Regions from separate parts of the Variovorax boronicumulans genome, predicted to be linked through region 1. Evidence: riboswitches for the same ligand, from Rfam matches in the RefSeq annotation. Region 1 holds a riboswitch; the other holds the start of a gene.
What was found. A riboswitch is a leader RNA that binds a small molecule or an ion and turns the genes downstream of it on or off. The one in region 1 is predicted to bind cobalamin.

Region 1 (7,469 bases):
GCCTTCAGCACCTGGGCCAGCTGCGCGGGCTGGTTGACCGCCCAGTCCTTCTGGGGCGCCAGCCGCACGCGGGCGCCATTGGCACCGCCGCGCATGTCGGAGCCGCGGAAGGTGGAGGCCGAGGCCCAGGCGGTAGACACCAGCTGCGCAGGCGTGAGGCCCGAGGCCAGCACCTTCTTCGTCAGCGCCGCGACGTCGTTGGCGTCGACCAGCGGGTGGTCGACGGCCGGGATCGGGTCTTGCCAGATCAGCTCTTCGGCCGGCACCTCGGGGCCGAGGTAGCGGGCGCGCGGGCCCATGTCGCGGTGCGTGAGCTTGAACCAGGCGCGCGCGAAGGCGTCGGCGAGCTGGTCGGGGTGGGCCAGGAAGCGGCGCGAGATCTTTTCGTAGGCCGGGTCCAGGCGCAGCGACAGGTCGGTGGTGAGCATGGTCGGCGCGTGGCGCTTGGAACCGTCGTGCGCGTCGGGGATGGTGCCGGCACCGGCGCCGCCCTTGGCGACCCACTGGTGCGCGCCGGCGGGGCTCTTGGTCAGCTCCCATTCGTAGCCGAACAGGTTCTCGAAGAAGTTGTTGCTCCACTTCGTGGGCGTGGTGGTCCACGTCACTTCGAGGCCGCTGGTGATGGTGTCGCCGCCCTTGCCGGTGCCGAAGCTGTTCTTCCAGCCGAAGCCCTGGTCTTCGAGGCCGGCGGCTTCGGGTTCCTTGCCGACGTTCGAGGCCGGCCCCGCGCCGTGCGTCTTGCCGAAGGTGTGGCCGCCGGCGATGAGCGCCACGGTTTCCTCGTCGTTCATGGCCATGCGGGCGAAGGTGTCGCGGATGTCGTGGGCTGCGGCGATCGGGTCGGGGTTGCCGTCCGGGCCTTCGGGGTTCACGTAGATCAGGCCCATCTGCACGGCGCCCAGCGGGTTCTCGAGGTTGCGGCTGTGCGGCACCTTGCTGTCGTCGTCCTTCACGAGCACGCCGCGGTCTTTCTCGACGCCGGGCGAGCCCTGTGCGTAGCGCACGTCACCGCCCAGCCAGGTCTTCTCGCGGCCCCAGTAGACGTCCTGGTCGGGCTCCCACACGTCGGGGCGGCCACCGCCGAAGCCGAAGGTCTTGAAGCCCATGGTTTCGAGCGCGACGTTGCCGGTGAGGATCAGCAGGTCGGCCCAGGAGATCTTCTGGCCGTACTTCTGCTTGATCGGCCACAGCAGGCGGCGCGCCTTGTCCAGGCTCACGTTGTCGGGCCAGCTGTTGAGCGGCGCAAAGCGCTGCTGGCCGCGGCCGGCACCGCCGCGGCCGTCGCCGATGCGGTAGGTGCCGGCGCTGTGCCAGGCCATGCGGATGAAGAGCGGGCCGTAGTGGCCGAAGTCGGCGGGCCACCAGTCCTGCGAGTCGGTCATCAGCGCGGCGAGGTCTTTCTTCACCGCGGCGAGGTCCAGGCTCTGGAAGGCCTTGGCGTAGTCGAAACCGGCGCCCAGGGGATCGGATTTGGAGGAGTGCTGGTGCAGCAGGTCCAGGCGCAGCTGCTCGGGCCACCAGTCGCGGTTCGTGGTGCCGGCGCCGGTGGCCTGGCTGAACGGGCACTTCGCTTCGGTTTTCTCGTTGCTCATGGGGAGGCTCCTGTTGTTGGGGGGACGGGGGGACCGCTCAAATTCTGGATGAGAAAGGTGTCGATGCGAATAGAAGTGCTTTATGCCTACGATAGTTCGCGTCGCTTCCGTAGGGGTGTAGACGCAGGCCCGTAGAAGCCTGCGGGCTTCAAAGGTTGGGGGCCGTTCCTGCAAAATGGACCGATGCCCCACAGCGTCTCCCTCATCAATACGATTGCCGCCGGCCTGGGGTTGGCGCTGGTGTTCGGCTTTCTCGCGGCGCGGCTGCGATTACCGGCGCTGGTGGGGTACCTCCTGGCGGGCGTGATCATCGGCCCGTTCACGCCCGGCTTCGTGGCCGACGCGGGCATTGCCGCGCAGCTGGCCGAGATCGGCGTGATGCTGCTGATGTTCGGCGTGGGCCTGCATTTTTCGCTGGCCGACCTGCTCGCGGTGCGCAAGATCGCGCTGCCCGGCGCCATCGCGCAGATCGCGGTCGCCACGCTGCTCGGCGGCGGCCTCGCCATGTGGTGGGGCTGGAGCTGGGGCGCGGCGCTGGTGTTCGGGCTGGCGCTGTCGGTGGCGAGCACGGTGGTGCTGCTGCGCGCGCTCGAGAGCCTGGGCATCCTCGATTCGTTCACCGGCCGCATCGCGGTGGGCTGGCTGGTGGTCGAAGACCTCGCGATGGTGCTGGTGCTCGTGCTGCTGCCGCCGCTGGCGGGCGCGCTGGGCAGCACCAAGGTCGACACCAGCGGCGACCCCGTCTGGCAGACGCTGGGCCTCACGCTGCTGCAGGTCGGCGGCTTCGTCGTGCTGATGCTGGTGGTGGGGCGGCGCGTGTTCCCGTGGATTCTCTGGCAGGTCACGCGCACCGGTTCGCGCGAGCTGTTCACGCTGTGCGTGGTGGCGGCGGCCGTGAGCATCGCCTTCGCCTCGGCGGCGCTGTTCGGCGTGTCGTTCGCGCTGGGCGCCTTCTTCGCCGGCATGGTGATGCGCGAGTCGCAGTTCAGCCACCGCGCGGCGCAGGAGTCGCTGCCGCTGCGCGATGCGTTCGCCGTGCTGTTCTTCGTGTCGGTCGGCATGCTGTTCGACCCGTCGGTGCTGCTGGAGCGCCCGCTGCAGGTGCTGGCCGTGGTGCTGGTGATCGTGCTGGGCAAGTCGCTCGCGGCCTGTGCGCTGGTGCTGGTGTTCCGCTACCCGTTGGCCACCGCGCTCACGGTGAGCGCGAGCCTGGCGCAGATCGGCGAGTTCTCGTTCATCCTGGCCGGGCTGGGCGTGTCGCTCGGCCTGCTGCCGGTGGAAGGGCAGAGCCTGGTGCTGGCGGGCGCGCTGATCTCCATCGCTACCAACCCGCTGTGGTTCAGCCTGATCGCGCCGCTGCAGAAATGGCTGCACGCGCATTCGAAGTTCGCACGCGAACTCGACGCGCGCAGCGACCCGTTGGCCGAACTGCCGATGACCACCGAGGCCAAGTACCTGTCGCGGCAGGTGGTGCTGGTCGGCTACGGCCGGGTGGGCCGGCGCATCGCCGCCGAGCTCGAGACGAACGACATCCCCTACGTGGTGGCCGAGCAGAACCGCGAGCTGGTCGAGAAGCTGCGCGAGGCCGGCATTCCGGCCGTGTGGGGCGACGCGGCCGATCCGGCGGTGCTGATCCAGGCGCACGTGGCGCGCGCCCGCGTGCTCGTGGTGGCCACGCCCGACGCCATGAACGTGCGCCAGATGATCGAAACCGCGCGCACGCTGAACCCCACCATCCAGACCGTGGTGCGCAGCCACAACGAGCAGGAAGCCCGCCTGCTGGCCGCCGAAACCGACGCGAAGGTGTTCCTGGGCGAACAGGAACTCGCCCAGGCCATGGCCCGCGATGTGGTGCAGCGCGCCGCCGCGATGGCGGTGCCGGCCTGAGGGCCGGTCGATTCCTCCTGTTGCAGCGCGCGTCGGCCGAGGAGCCCGTTCCTCGGCCAAGGCATGCGCCCGCACATTTCATCGATTTCTCCTTTTTCTGATCCCATGTCACTGAAAGCCCGATGGCATTCGTTGCTCGGCGCGGTGCGCGAGTCCCTGGTCTGCCTCGCGCTGGCCTTCCGCTCCAGCCTGCGCCCCGGCATCGCGCTGCGTTCCGCGGGCCTGTGCCTGCTGGTCTTCACGGTGTGGAGCTGGGTGCTCTACCGCCACTTCCAGCCGATCGGAACGGCGGCCGGGGTGGTGTCGGTCTTCATCGTGATGGGCGGGGCGGTGCTCGGCCTGCTGCCCGGCACGGGAGGCAGTGGGGGGAGCATCGCGGGCATGGCGGGCATCGCCCCTGCGCTGGCGATGTTGCTGCTCTATGCGGCGCTGCTCACGGTCGTGGTGCTGGTGGTGATGTACGTCGGCGTCATCGTCGCCACCATCCGGCTGGCGTTGCGCTGGGTGGTGTTGGGCCCGGTGCGCGAGCGCGTGCAGGCGCGCTACCCGGCGCTGCTGCAGTCACGGCCCGAGTCCTCGGGCTTGCTGGTCGGCGTGCGCGGATGGCTGGGGCCCTGGCTGGGCGCGAGCCTGGGGATGCTGCTGTGCCTGCTGGTGCCGGTGATCAACGGCGTGCTGCTGTTCCTGCTGCTCGCCTACCTCAACGTGCGCTTCCTGCTGGCGCCCGCGCTCGCCGGCATTGCGAACGGCGAGGAGCGCATGCAGGTCGTGCGTCGCCAGCGCGGTGCGATGGTGGCGTTCGGCGTTCTGATCCTGCTGCTGGCGCTCGTGCCGGTGGTGAATCTGCTGCTGCCCGCCTTGCTGGGCGCAGGCACCTGCCACCTCGGCTGCCGAGGTATGGAGGCACAGCGCCGGGCTGACACCGACGCCTTGACCGACGCTTCGGCCGGCGTTCAAAGATCCTCGATCACCAGCGTGCGATAACGCTCGGCGATCGAGTAGGGCACGGTACGCACCAGTTCCATCACGCGCTCGGCGATGGCGCCGTCCTTGGTGCGGATCAGCAGGCCCGTGTGGCCTTCGTGGGCCAGCTGGATGAAGGCGCGCACCGTGTCGCCGTCGGTGCCGGCGGAGGGCAGGGGACTGTGCGAGGCATGCACGGTCGGCGCGATTTCCGCCAGGACGGTTTCGGCCGGTATCAGGTAGACCTCGTCGCCGCTCACGATGCCTTTCGCGATCAGCCCGTGGCCGATGCGGCTGGCGTCTTCGACGCTCGGAAACATCACCAGGGAGTAACCGGTCGGGTAGAACGCGCCACCGAAGGCGGCGCGCATGTTGGGTTCAAGCGTGAAATGTTTCATGCTGACTCCTTGTTCTGATGCAACTCCCCACCCCTAACATTAGGCCGCGCGGCGTCCATGCACTGTAGGAGAAGCCCTAGTACTGACAACCGCGCCAGCCCCTTGCCCGTTCAAAGGCGGGTTCATTCCCTGTTTCATTTCTCTGACCGTCATGCCTTCGCCGAGAGACATCGCACTCACCGTCCACGAACTGGAAGAAGGGGAGTTCTACTGGGTGCTGATGGAGGCCGTGGACGGCTCGCCCGGCGACTCCACCCATGTGTACATGCCGCTCGAAGCCGCCCACGAGCCCTACGCCACGTATTCGAATGCACTGGTGGCCGGCGTGGCGGTGCTGCGGCGGCTGTTCGGGCCCGACGGCAAGCCCGTCTGACGGGGCCCGCAAGGGCGTTGCCGCAGGGCGCTCCCTATAATCCCGGCGGTTGGAAACATTGGTTCACACCGGTGTCGTCCAACACCCCACGGTTCGAAGGTGCCCTGCACGACCAGTCACAGGATTGGCGGCGGGGTTAAACGGGAAGCAGGTGCGAGGCGTCGTTTTTTTGAACGACCCTTCCATTCCTGCGCTGCCCCCGCAACGGTCAGCGGACATCGACACCCTCAGGTCCCGGCGATTCTTCGCCCGGGCAGCCACTGCGCTTCGGCGTGGGAAGGCGAGGGCTTCGGCGCCGAGGTGCATGCATTGCACCCGACGCACTCCGCGAGCCCGGATACCGGCCTTCGCAACCGCCTTCGGATGCTGCGGGAGTGCGTGTCCGGGCCTGCCGCTTTTCCCTCGCGCGAAACGGCACCGCCCCTCGTCTCTTCTCCCTCGGCGTCCGCGATCGGTCAGGAGCCTGCGGGGACGCGGGCCGGAGGAGAAGTCGGATGAATCGCATTGCATCGCCGCCGCGCGATCGCTCGGGCCCGCCCCTGCAACGGGCGCGCCTTTCGGGTCTTTCAGGTCTTTCACTGGGGCTCGGCCTCGCTTGCGGGCCCGCCCTGGCCCAATCGGGCGACACAACCGGTCGCCCCAGCCTCACGCCCGTGCAGGTCGAAGCCAGCCGCCACACGCCGCTGGCCCTGGACGAACCCACGCAGACCGGCAGCCGCCTGGGCCTCACGCCGCTCGAAACGCCGGCCAGCATCGAGGTGCTCACTGGCGATGCGATCCGCGCGCGTGGCGACGTCTCGGTGGTCGAGGCCGCGAGCCGCGCCACCGGCATCACGGGCTCGCCCGCGCCGGGCAATGGCGGCTCGTCGCTGTCGGCACGCGGCTTCAACGGCCACGGCTCGGTGATGCAGCTGTACGACGGCACGCGCCTGTACGTGGGCGCAGGCACCGTCACCTTCCCGTTCGACACCTGGTCGACCGACCGCATCGAGGTGCTGCGCGGCGCCGCCTCGGTGATGTTCGGCGAGGGCGCGATCGGCGGCGCGATCAACGTGGTGCCCAAGAAGCCCACGCGCGGCCCGATCCGCAACGAGGCGCTCGTGACCGTGGGCTCCGACGCCACGCGCCAGGTCGCCTTCGGCAGCGGCGGGGCGATCAACGACATGCTCTCGTACCGCCTCGACATCAGCCACCGGAAAACCGATGGCTTCATGCGGCGCGGCGAGGCCGAGAGCCTGGCGGTGGGCGGCGCGGTGCGGCTCGATGTGTCGCCGCGGCTGCAGTTCACGCTCTCGCACGACGAGGGCCGCCAGACGCCGCAGCGCTACTTCGGCGTGCCGCTCGTCAATGGCCGCCTGAGCAGCCTGAACCGCGAACAGAACTACAACCTGGACGACGCCGAGGTCAAGTACCGCGACCGCTGGACCCGCCTCGATGCGCAGTGGACGCCCAACGACGCCGTCACCGTGCGCAACCAGCTGTACCGCCTGGACAGCAAACGCCACTGGCGCGACAGCGAAACCTACACCTACAGCGCCACCACGAACCGCGTGACGCGCGGCGACTACCTGGAGATCGGCCACGACCAGGAGCAGATCGGCAACCGCACCGACGCCACCTTCAAGCACGCGCTGTTCGGCCTGAAGAACCAGGTGCTCGTGGGCTTCGACGCCAACCGCATCGACTTCCTGAATTCGAGCGACACGCCCTACGGCGGGCGCTCGGTGGTCGATGCCTTCGTCTTCAACCCCGGCACCTACGCTTCGCCCACGCCCTACCTGCCGCGCTACAAGACGAAGACCAGCACCTACGCCTTCTTCGCCGAAGACAAGCTGGCCTTCAACGAACACTGGTCGGTGGTCGGCAGCCTGCGCTGGGACCACGCGAAGATCGTGCGCACCGACCCGCAGAACCGCGCCCCGCGCCTGGACAAGACCTTCGAGTACGCCACGGGCCGCCTCGGCGTGGTCTACGCGCCCGACGCCGCGCAGTCGTTCTATGCACAGGTGGCGCGCGCGGCCGATCCGCTCACCGGGCTCATCAGCACCTCGGCCACGCAGGTGCCGTTCGAGCTCAGCGTCGGCAAGCAGGTCGAGGTGGGCTACAAGCGCCAGCTGGCCGAGGGCCGTGGCGCCTGGAGCGTGGCCGCCTACCGCATCGAGAAGACCAAGCTGCTGTCGCGCGACGCGAACGACCCGACCGTCGTGCAGCAGATCGGCAAGCAGTCGTCCGAAGGCATCGAGGCCACGCTCGACC
Region 2 (7,469 bases), 940 kb from region 1:
CCGGTGGCCAGCGCGAGCCAGTGGGGATCGAGGAAGTCGGGCCCGCACTTGAAGGCCCGCACGCGGCGGCCCTGGCGCACGTGCAGCCGCGCGAGCGCGGCCGCGACCGTGGTCTTGCCCTGCCCCGAGGCCGGCGCGGCCACGAGCACCGCGGCGCAGGTGACGGCTGCGCCGGGCGAGGAGCGGCGGGTGTTTACTGCGGAGTCCACTTGAGTCCGACGTACGCGGTGCGGCCCCCGGTGGCGTAGAGCCGTGCGAACTGGTAGTCCTTGTCGCCCACATTGTCCACGCGCGCCACCAGGTTCAGGTCGCGCGTGATCTGCGTGCTGGCCGACAGGTTCAGCAGCGTGTAGCCGCCGAGCTTGACGGTGTTGGCCGCGTCGTCGTAGCGCTTGCCCGAGCTCTGGAGCTCGGCGCCCAGCGTCCAGCCGGCGATGCGCCAGTCGGCGCCCAGCGTGCCGTGGGCCCGTGCGCGGCGTGCCAGCAGGTGGTCGGTGGCGAGGTCGCGCGGGTCCTGGTAGTCGAGCGAGGCGCGCAGCGTGACGTCGCCGATGCGGTGGCCGCCCGTGAGCGTCACGCCCTGGTAGCGTGCGCGCGCCGTGCTGGCGTAGCAGCCGAACGACGACTGGCAACCCTTGGCGCTGCCGTCGAACACGATCAGGTTCTGCACGCGGTTGCGGTACAGCACGATGCCGGCCTGCGTGGCGCCGGCCGTGTACTGCAGGCCCAGCTCGACGTTGCGGCTCGATTCGGGCTGCAGGCTCGCCAGGCCGTACTCGCTGAAGCGCTGGTAGAGCGTGGGCGCGCGGAACGCGGTGCCGGCCGACACCGTGGCGCGCAGGCTCGGCGTGATCGCGTAGCCGTAGGCGGCGCTGCCGGTGGTCTTGCCGCCGAACTCGCTGTCGTCGTCGTGGCGCACATGCAGCTGCAGCGAATGCGGGCCCTTCACGTAGCCGTAGCCCAGCGCGGCGGCGTTCTGCGAGCGGTCGCGCGAGAACAGCTTGGCCGAGGTGGTCGGCGCGTTCTCGAGCGCGTCTTCGCGGCGCTCGAGCGTGGCGGTCACCAGGTGGGCGCCGAAACGGAATTCGTTCTGGAACAGGTAGCCGCGCAGGCGGGTTTCGGTGCGATAGAACGAGGGCTGGGTCTTGTAGACGGTCTGCGAATCGGTCACCTGCAGGCGGGTGCTGTAGATGTCGTTCCACTTGGCCGACCAGGTCAGGCCGGCGGTGCGCAGCTCGTTGGTCGACACGTCGTTGCGGAAGGTGATCGGCGGCTTGGTGCGAAAGCTCACCGACGGGTCGTAGGCCGCCTCGGTGTTGCTGGTGAGCAAGGTGGCGTCGATGCGCTGGTCGGGCGTGATCTGGAAGCCCAGCTTCAGGTTGCCCGAAGTGCTGCGGTAGCCGTCGCGGTCGGGGTTGGTGAAGCCGTCCTTCGAGGGCGTGCGCTTGGCGATCGGCTGGATGTTGAAGCCCTTGCTTTCCTCATGCGCCACGCCGAACGAGTAGTCGAGCAGGCCCGACTTGCCGCTCACGCCGCCTTCGATCTTGCGCAGGCCGTGGCTGCCGAAGCCGATGACGGCGTAGGGCGACACGCCCTCCTCGCCGCGCTTGGTGAAGAGCTGGATCACGCCGCCCACGGCGTCCGAGCCGTACACGGCGGCGGCCGGGCCGCGCAGCACTTCGATGCGGTCGATCTGCGCGAGCGGAATGCCCTCCCAGCCGGCGCCGCCGGTCGATTGCGAATCGATGCGCACGCCATCGAGGTAGACCGCGGTGAAGCGCGATTCGGCGCCGCGGATGAACACGCTGGTGGCGTTGCCCACGCCGCCGCTGCGCGAGATCTCCATGCCCGGCAGGCGCGCCAGCACGTCGGCCACGCCGGTCGCGCCGCTGCGCTCGATGGTCTTGCGGTCGATGATGGAGACATCGCCCACCAGGTCCGACAGCGCCTGCGGCGTGCGGTTGGCGGTGACGACGGTTTCGTCGAGCGTGGCAGATGCTGCTGCAACTTGCGCCTGCGCGGCCAGCGGCACCAGGGCCAGGCCGCCGAAGGCCGAGGCCAGGGCGAGCGTCAGCGGCAGGCACGCGGGACGGTTGCGGCGCACGCTGGCGCGGCCGCTGGAGAGGGAAACACAGGAAATCATGGGGTGAACCGAACGAACTTCTATGCCCTGGCCGGCTTCCCCGCCGGCGCCATGGGCGTCATGGCTGCCGATGCGGCAGCCGCCTTGTTGGCCGGTATCCGGGCTGGCAGATCGACCCTTTGCCGCCTTCCCAGGCACCTGTTTCAGGGCGCCCAGTGGCTGGATGGAAAGGGGTGACGCGTTGCGGCGTCGTCTGCTTGACCGTTGCGGGGGCAGCGCAGGCGGCTTCGGCCCCGGGGGGCGTCCACTCCTGCTTCCCGTTGAACTGCGCCGTGCGAACCACGCCGCGAGCACCAACGGGCGAGATTTTAGGCCCACGGGGCGCCCACGGGGCGCGCACACCACACCGGGTTTGATCGCGGGCGGCGCAGGCCCCAGAATCTCGGCCACCTCCGGTGCGCGCCCCGCGCGGTGCGCCGGATGTTCCGAATTCCCGGGAAACTACAATCGCCAACCATGCCCGCCTCCAGCCCCATCGACCAGATCGCCGAGCGTGTGGAACGCCTGCTCGTGCGTCACGAAGAGGTGCAGCGCACCAACGCGCTGCTGCAGGAACAGGTCGATGCGCTCACGCGTGAACGCGACGGCCTGAAGTCGCGGCTCGCCGCGGCCCGCACCCGCCTCGATGCCCTGCTCGAACGGCTGCCGGCCGAACCCCCTTCCGAAGATTCCCATCACGCATGAAGCAGATTGAAGTACAGATCATGGGCCAGAGCTATTTGCTCGGCTGTCCCGACGGCGGCGAAGCGCAACTGCGCGAAGCCGTCGACCGCGTGGACGCGGCCATGTGCAAGATCCGCGACGCGGGCAAGGTGAAGGCACGCGACCGCATCGCCGTGCTCGCCTCGCTGAACCTGGCTTTCGATCTCGCGGCCCAGCAGGCTGCTGCTGCCGCCGCACCAGCCCCCGTCGCTGCCAGCACCACGGAAGAAACCGCCGCCGACACCGACCCGAAGGCCGCCCAGCTCATTCAGAGACTCGATCAGGCCCTGGCGGGCGATGGACATTTGCTCTGAGGGCACGCGGCCCGGCACATCCGGGGCGTAAAATCCGTTTTGTCTGCAGACGTGTCGGGCTTAATATTTCCTTGTTCCAATGCTCTCCGGAGCCGGGCTTGGTACATCGCTTGACGGGCGTGATCATCTCGCGTCAGATGAACCCGAAGTCCTGCTGCCCTCGCCCACCTGAACCCTGGTTCAGGATGCGGGTCCGGCACACCATCTGCAGACACCTTTTCCCGCCACGGCCCCCTGCTTCACCGCACGGGGCCGTTGCTTTTTCAGCCGCTCGTTCTTTCCCCATCCTCCCGTGAACCTCGCTGCCCTGCTCGACCCGCTCCTGATCGCCGAACTCGCCGCGCTCGGCCTGGGCACCGGTTTCCTCGCCGGCCTGCTGGGCATCGGCGGCGGCATGCTGATGGTGCCGTTCATCACGATCATCATGGGCCAGCGCGGTGTGCCGGCCGACCTGGCGGTGAAGATGGCGATCGCCACCTCGATGGCGACGATCATCTTCACGTCGGTGTCCAGCGTGCGCGCGCACCACAAGCGCGGCGCGGTGCGCTGGGACATCGTGCAGCGCCTGGCCCCCGGCATCGTCATCGGCAGCCTCGCGGGCAGCCTGGGCGTGTTCGCACTGCTCAAGGGCACGGCGCTGGCCATCTTCTTCGCGCTGTTCGTGGGCTTCTCGGCCACGCAGATGTTCCTCGACAAGAAGCCCAAGCCCACGCGCCAGATGCCCGGCACCGGCGGCCAGCTCGCGGCGGGCGGCACCATCGGCTTCATCTCGGGCCTGGTGGGCGCGGGCGGCGGCTTCATCAGCGTGCCGTTCATGACCTGGTGCAACGTGGCGATCCACAACGCGGTGGCGACCAGTGCGGCGCTGGGCTTTCCGATCGCCGTAGCCAACGTGCTCGGCTATGTGCTCAGCGGCCAGTCGGTGCAGGGCCTGCCGGCCGGCGCCTTCGGCTACATCTGGCTGCCCGCGCTCGTGGTGATCGCGGCCTGCAGCGTGTTCACCGCGCCGCTGGGCGCCAGGGCCGCGCACAGCCTGCCGGTGAAGAAGCTCAAGCGCGTGTTCGCGAGCATCCTGTACCTGCTGGCCGCCTACATGCTCTGGAAGGGCCTGCGGGGCTGAGGCATATCAAACACCCCGTGGCTTTCCTGTGCCATCCTATGCGGCACTTGTTCACAGTCGTAGAAGGAAAGCCATGAAAATCCTCATTGCAGTCGACGGCAGCGCCTACACGCAAAAGGCCCTCAATTACCTGCTCGCCAACCGCGCCATGTTCGTGGACGGCCATGAGCTGGTGGTGGTCAATGTCTGCACCGGCATCTCCGGCCACGTGGCGCGCCACCTGAGCAAGGAAATCGTCACCGAGTACTACGCCGAGGAAAACGCCAAGGTGCTCGACCCGGTGAAGGCCTGGTTCGCCGAGAAAGGCGTGGCCAACTTCACTGCCGATGCGCGCCACGGCCACGCGGCCGAGGAAATCCTCAAGTCGGCCACCGAATCGAAGGCCGAGCTGATCGTGCTGGGCACGCACGGCCACGGCATCCTGGGCCGCGCGCTGATGGGTTCGGTCGCGACCAAGGTCGTGGCCGAGACCGACATCTCGGTGTTGCTGGTCCAGTAAGCAGCCCCAGTCACCCCGGCGACGGCCGATGCGCCGTGGCCGCGGTCATTGCGGCGAGCGCTGCTGCCGCCATTCGCGCGGCGAACATCCGAAGCGCTCGCGAAACGCGCGGCTGAAATGCGCCGCGTCGTTGAACCCCCTCCCGTACGCGATCTCCCCCACGGGCCGCCCCGCCAGGCGCGGCTCCAGCAGGTCGCGGCTGCACGCGTCGAGCCGGCGCTCCCAGATGTACTGCGAGGGCGTCAGCGGCTCGCTCTTGAACACGCGGTGGATGTGGCTCACCGACATGCCCAGCTGCGCCGCCAGCGTGCCCACCGACAGCGTCGGATCGGCCAGCTGCTCGTCGATGCGCTGCTTCACGCGCGCGAGGTGGTACGCCGTGAGCTTGCTGAGCGCCGGTGCGTGCGCGGCGGGCAGCGTCTGCAGGCCGGCCACGAGGATGTTCTGCACGCCATGGGCCACCGCCAGCGCCGAGGCCGGCTGCAGCGCGTCGAAGTCCTCGCGCAGCGTGCGGATCATGCCCAGCAGCAGGTGCCCCGCGCCCTCGCGCCCTGACACCGTGGTGGCCGTGAGCGCTTCGGTGTCGCGCAGTTCGCTGCGCAGCCGCTCGCCGGGCAGCTTGAGCACGATCTGCTCGAAGGGCTGGTCGAACAGCAGCTGGTAAGGCCGCGTGCTGTCGTACAGCGCGAAGTCGCCGGCGCCGAGCACGGCGTCGCGCCCGTCCTGGCGCACCACGCCCCGCCCGCGCGCCTGGATGCTCACGAGAAAGCAGTCGTCGCTCGATGCCGCGATGTGGCCCGGCGTGCGCATCACCTTCTGCGCCCGCGAGGTCACGACCGACATGCCGAGGCCGGGCAGCGCGTGCTGGCGGATGCTGCCCTCGAAATCGCCGCCCTCGCCGGTGCGCACCGCGTCGCATTCGAGCTGCACGTAGACGTTGCAGATCATGTCGGTCCAGTACGCGAGCCGCTGGTCGCGCGGGACGGCATCGGTGCTGAGCAAGGGGGTCATCGGGGTCCTCGGAAGGCCTTCGCAAGGCACATGCAACGCTGGAACAAGAACGCCGCCAATCCGGGTCAAGGCGTTCCGGCGGCGCGAATTTACGCTTCATGCAACCCGCATGCCACCGCGCAAACCCGGTGCGCACAGTGGGGATTTCGTTACGTTCATTGCCCCCTGGAGAACACCCCATGCCGACCACCGTCCACCCCCAGCTCCGCGTCGCCGCCGTGCAGGCCGCGCCTGTTTTCCTCGACCTCGACGCCACCATCGACAAGACCATCGACCTGATGGCGCAGGCCGCGAAACAGGGCGTGCAGCTCATCGCCTTTCCCGAGACCTGGGTCCCGGGCTACCCGTGGTGGGTCTGGCTCGATTCGCCGGCCTGGGGCATGCAGTTCGTGCAGCGCTACCACGACAACTCGCTGCTCATCGGCTCGCCCGAGTTCGAACGCCTGCAGGCGGCGGCGCGCCAGCACAAGATCTGGCTCTCGCTCGGCTACAGCGAGAAAGCGGCAGGCAGCCTGTACATCGCGCAGGCGCTGATCGACGACCAGGGCCGCACCGTGCAGACGCGCCGCAAGCTCAAGCCCACGCACGTGGAACGCACCGTGTTCGGCGAAGGCGATGGCGCCGACCTGCACGTGGTCCAGACGCCGCTGGGCAACATCGGCTCGCTGTGCTGCTGGGAGCACCTGCAGCCTCTGAGCAAGTACGCGATGTATGCGCAGAACGAGCAGATCCACTGCGGCGCGTGGCCGAGCTTTTCGCTCTACCGCGGCGCGGCCTACGCGCTGGGCTATGAGGTCAACAACGCCGCGAGCCAGGTGTATGCGGTCGAGGGCGGCTGCTTCGTCATCGCGCCCTGCGCCACGGTGTCGAAGGCGATGAGCGAGCTGATGTGCACCGACGACGGCAAGCGGCAGATGCTGGGCGTCGGCGGCGGGCATGCGCGCATCTACGGCCCGGACGGTTCGCCACTGGGCACGCCGCTGGCCGAAGACGCCGAAGGCCTGGTGGTCGCCGACATCGACCTCGGCATGATCGCGCTCGCCAAGGCGGCGGCCGATCCGAGCGGTCACTATTCGCGGCCCGACGTCACGCAGTTGCTGCTGAACAAGACGCGGCGCACGCCCGTGGTGGTGCAGCTCACGCCGGAGCCTGAGGGCAGCGTGCCCGAGCCGGTCGTGGCCTGAGCCGACCACGGAGCCGCACCATGGAATCGGCCATCCCCGAGCACCTGCGCTGCCCGCGCACCCGCGAGCGCCGCGTGGCAGACGATCACACGCCACCCTACCCCGGCTGGTCGGCGCGCGCGCCCGTGACGACGACCCAGGTCGTGATGGGCTATTTCGGTGTGCAGTCGCGCGGCCCGGCGATGCAGGGTCGGGCCTGCGCCGCGCTCCTGAAGATCGCCCGCGACTTCGCCCTGCCCGACGGCCCCGGTCACTACGACCTGGCCCACTGCGTCGACGCCGACGGGTACGACAACCTGATCGCGATCGCCTACTGGCGCGATGCAGCGGCGTTCGCGCGCTGGTGTGCCACGCCCGCCGTCGAGGCCTGGTGGAACGCCGACGAGCGCTTGCATGAAGGCCTCGGCTACTTCCGCGAAATCGCATCCCCGCGTGCTGCGCACTTCGAGACCCTGTTCAGCACGCCCGACCGCCTCGAGGGCATCGGCGTGGTGAT

Region 2: another riboswitch for cobalamin. It lies ahead of VHAB30_RS11630 (TonB-dependent receptor domain-containing protein); the one in region 1 lies ahead of VHAB30_RS07205 (TonB-dependent receptor).

Annotation. Positions count from the first base shown of each region.
Region 1 covers NZ_BKDH01000001.1:1,595,604-1,603,072, forward strand. The annotation lists gene katG (catalase/peroxidase HPI) at 1-1,592, opposite strand, end outside; gene ybaL (YbaL family putative K(+) efflux transporter) at 1,776-3,479, shown strand; gene VHAB30_RS07190 (EI24 domain-containing protein) at 3,585-4,463, shown strand; gene VHAB30_RS07195 (hypothetical protein) at 4,433-4,840, opposite strand; gene VHAB30_RS07200 (hypothetical protein) at 4,992-5,213, shown strand; cobalamin riboswitch at 5,295-5,576, shown strand; gene VHAB30_RS07205 (TonB-dependent receptor) at 5,867-7,469, shown strand, end outside.
Region 2 covers NZ_BKDH01000001.1:2,539,475-2,546,943, forward strand. The annotation lists gene VHAB30_RS11625 (cobyrinate a,c-diamide synthase) at 1-209, opposite strand, end outside; gene VHAB30_RS11630 (TonB-dependent receptor domain-containing protein) at 194-2,143, opposite strand; cobalamin riboswitch at 2,216-2,455, opposite strand; gene VHAB30_RS11635 (hypothetical protein) at 2,600-2,827, shown strand; gene VHAB30_RS11640 (cell division protein ZapA) at 2,824-3,159, shown strand; gene VHAB30_RS11645 (sulfite exporter TauE/SafE family protein) at 3,452-4,279, shown strand; gene VHAB30_RS11650 (universal stress protein) at 4,353-4,778, shown strand; gene VHAB30_RS11655 (AraC-like ligand-binding domain-containing protein) at 4,824-5,789, opposite strand; gene VHAB30_RS11660 (carbon-nitrogen hydrolase family protein) at 5,969-6,973, shown strand; gene VHAB30_RS11665 (phenylacetaldoxime dehydratase family protein) at 6,994-7,469, shown strand, end outside.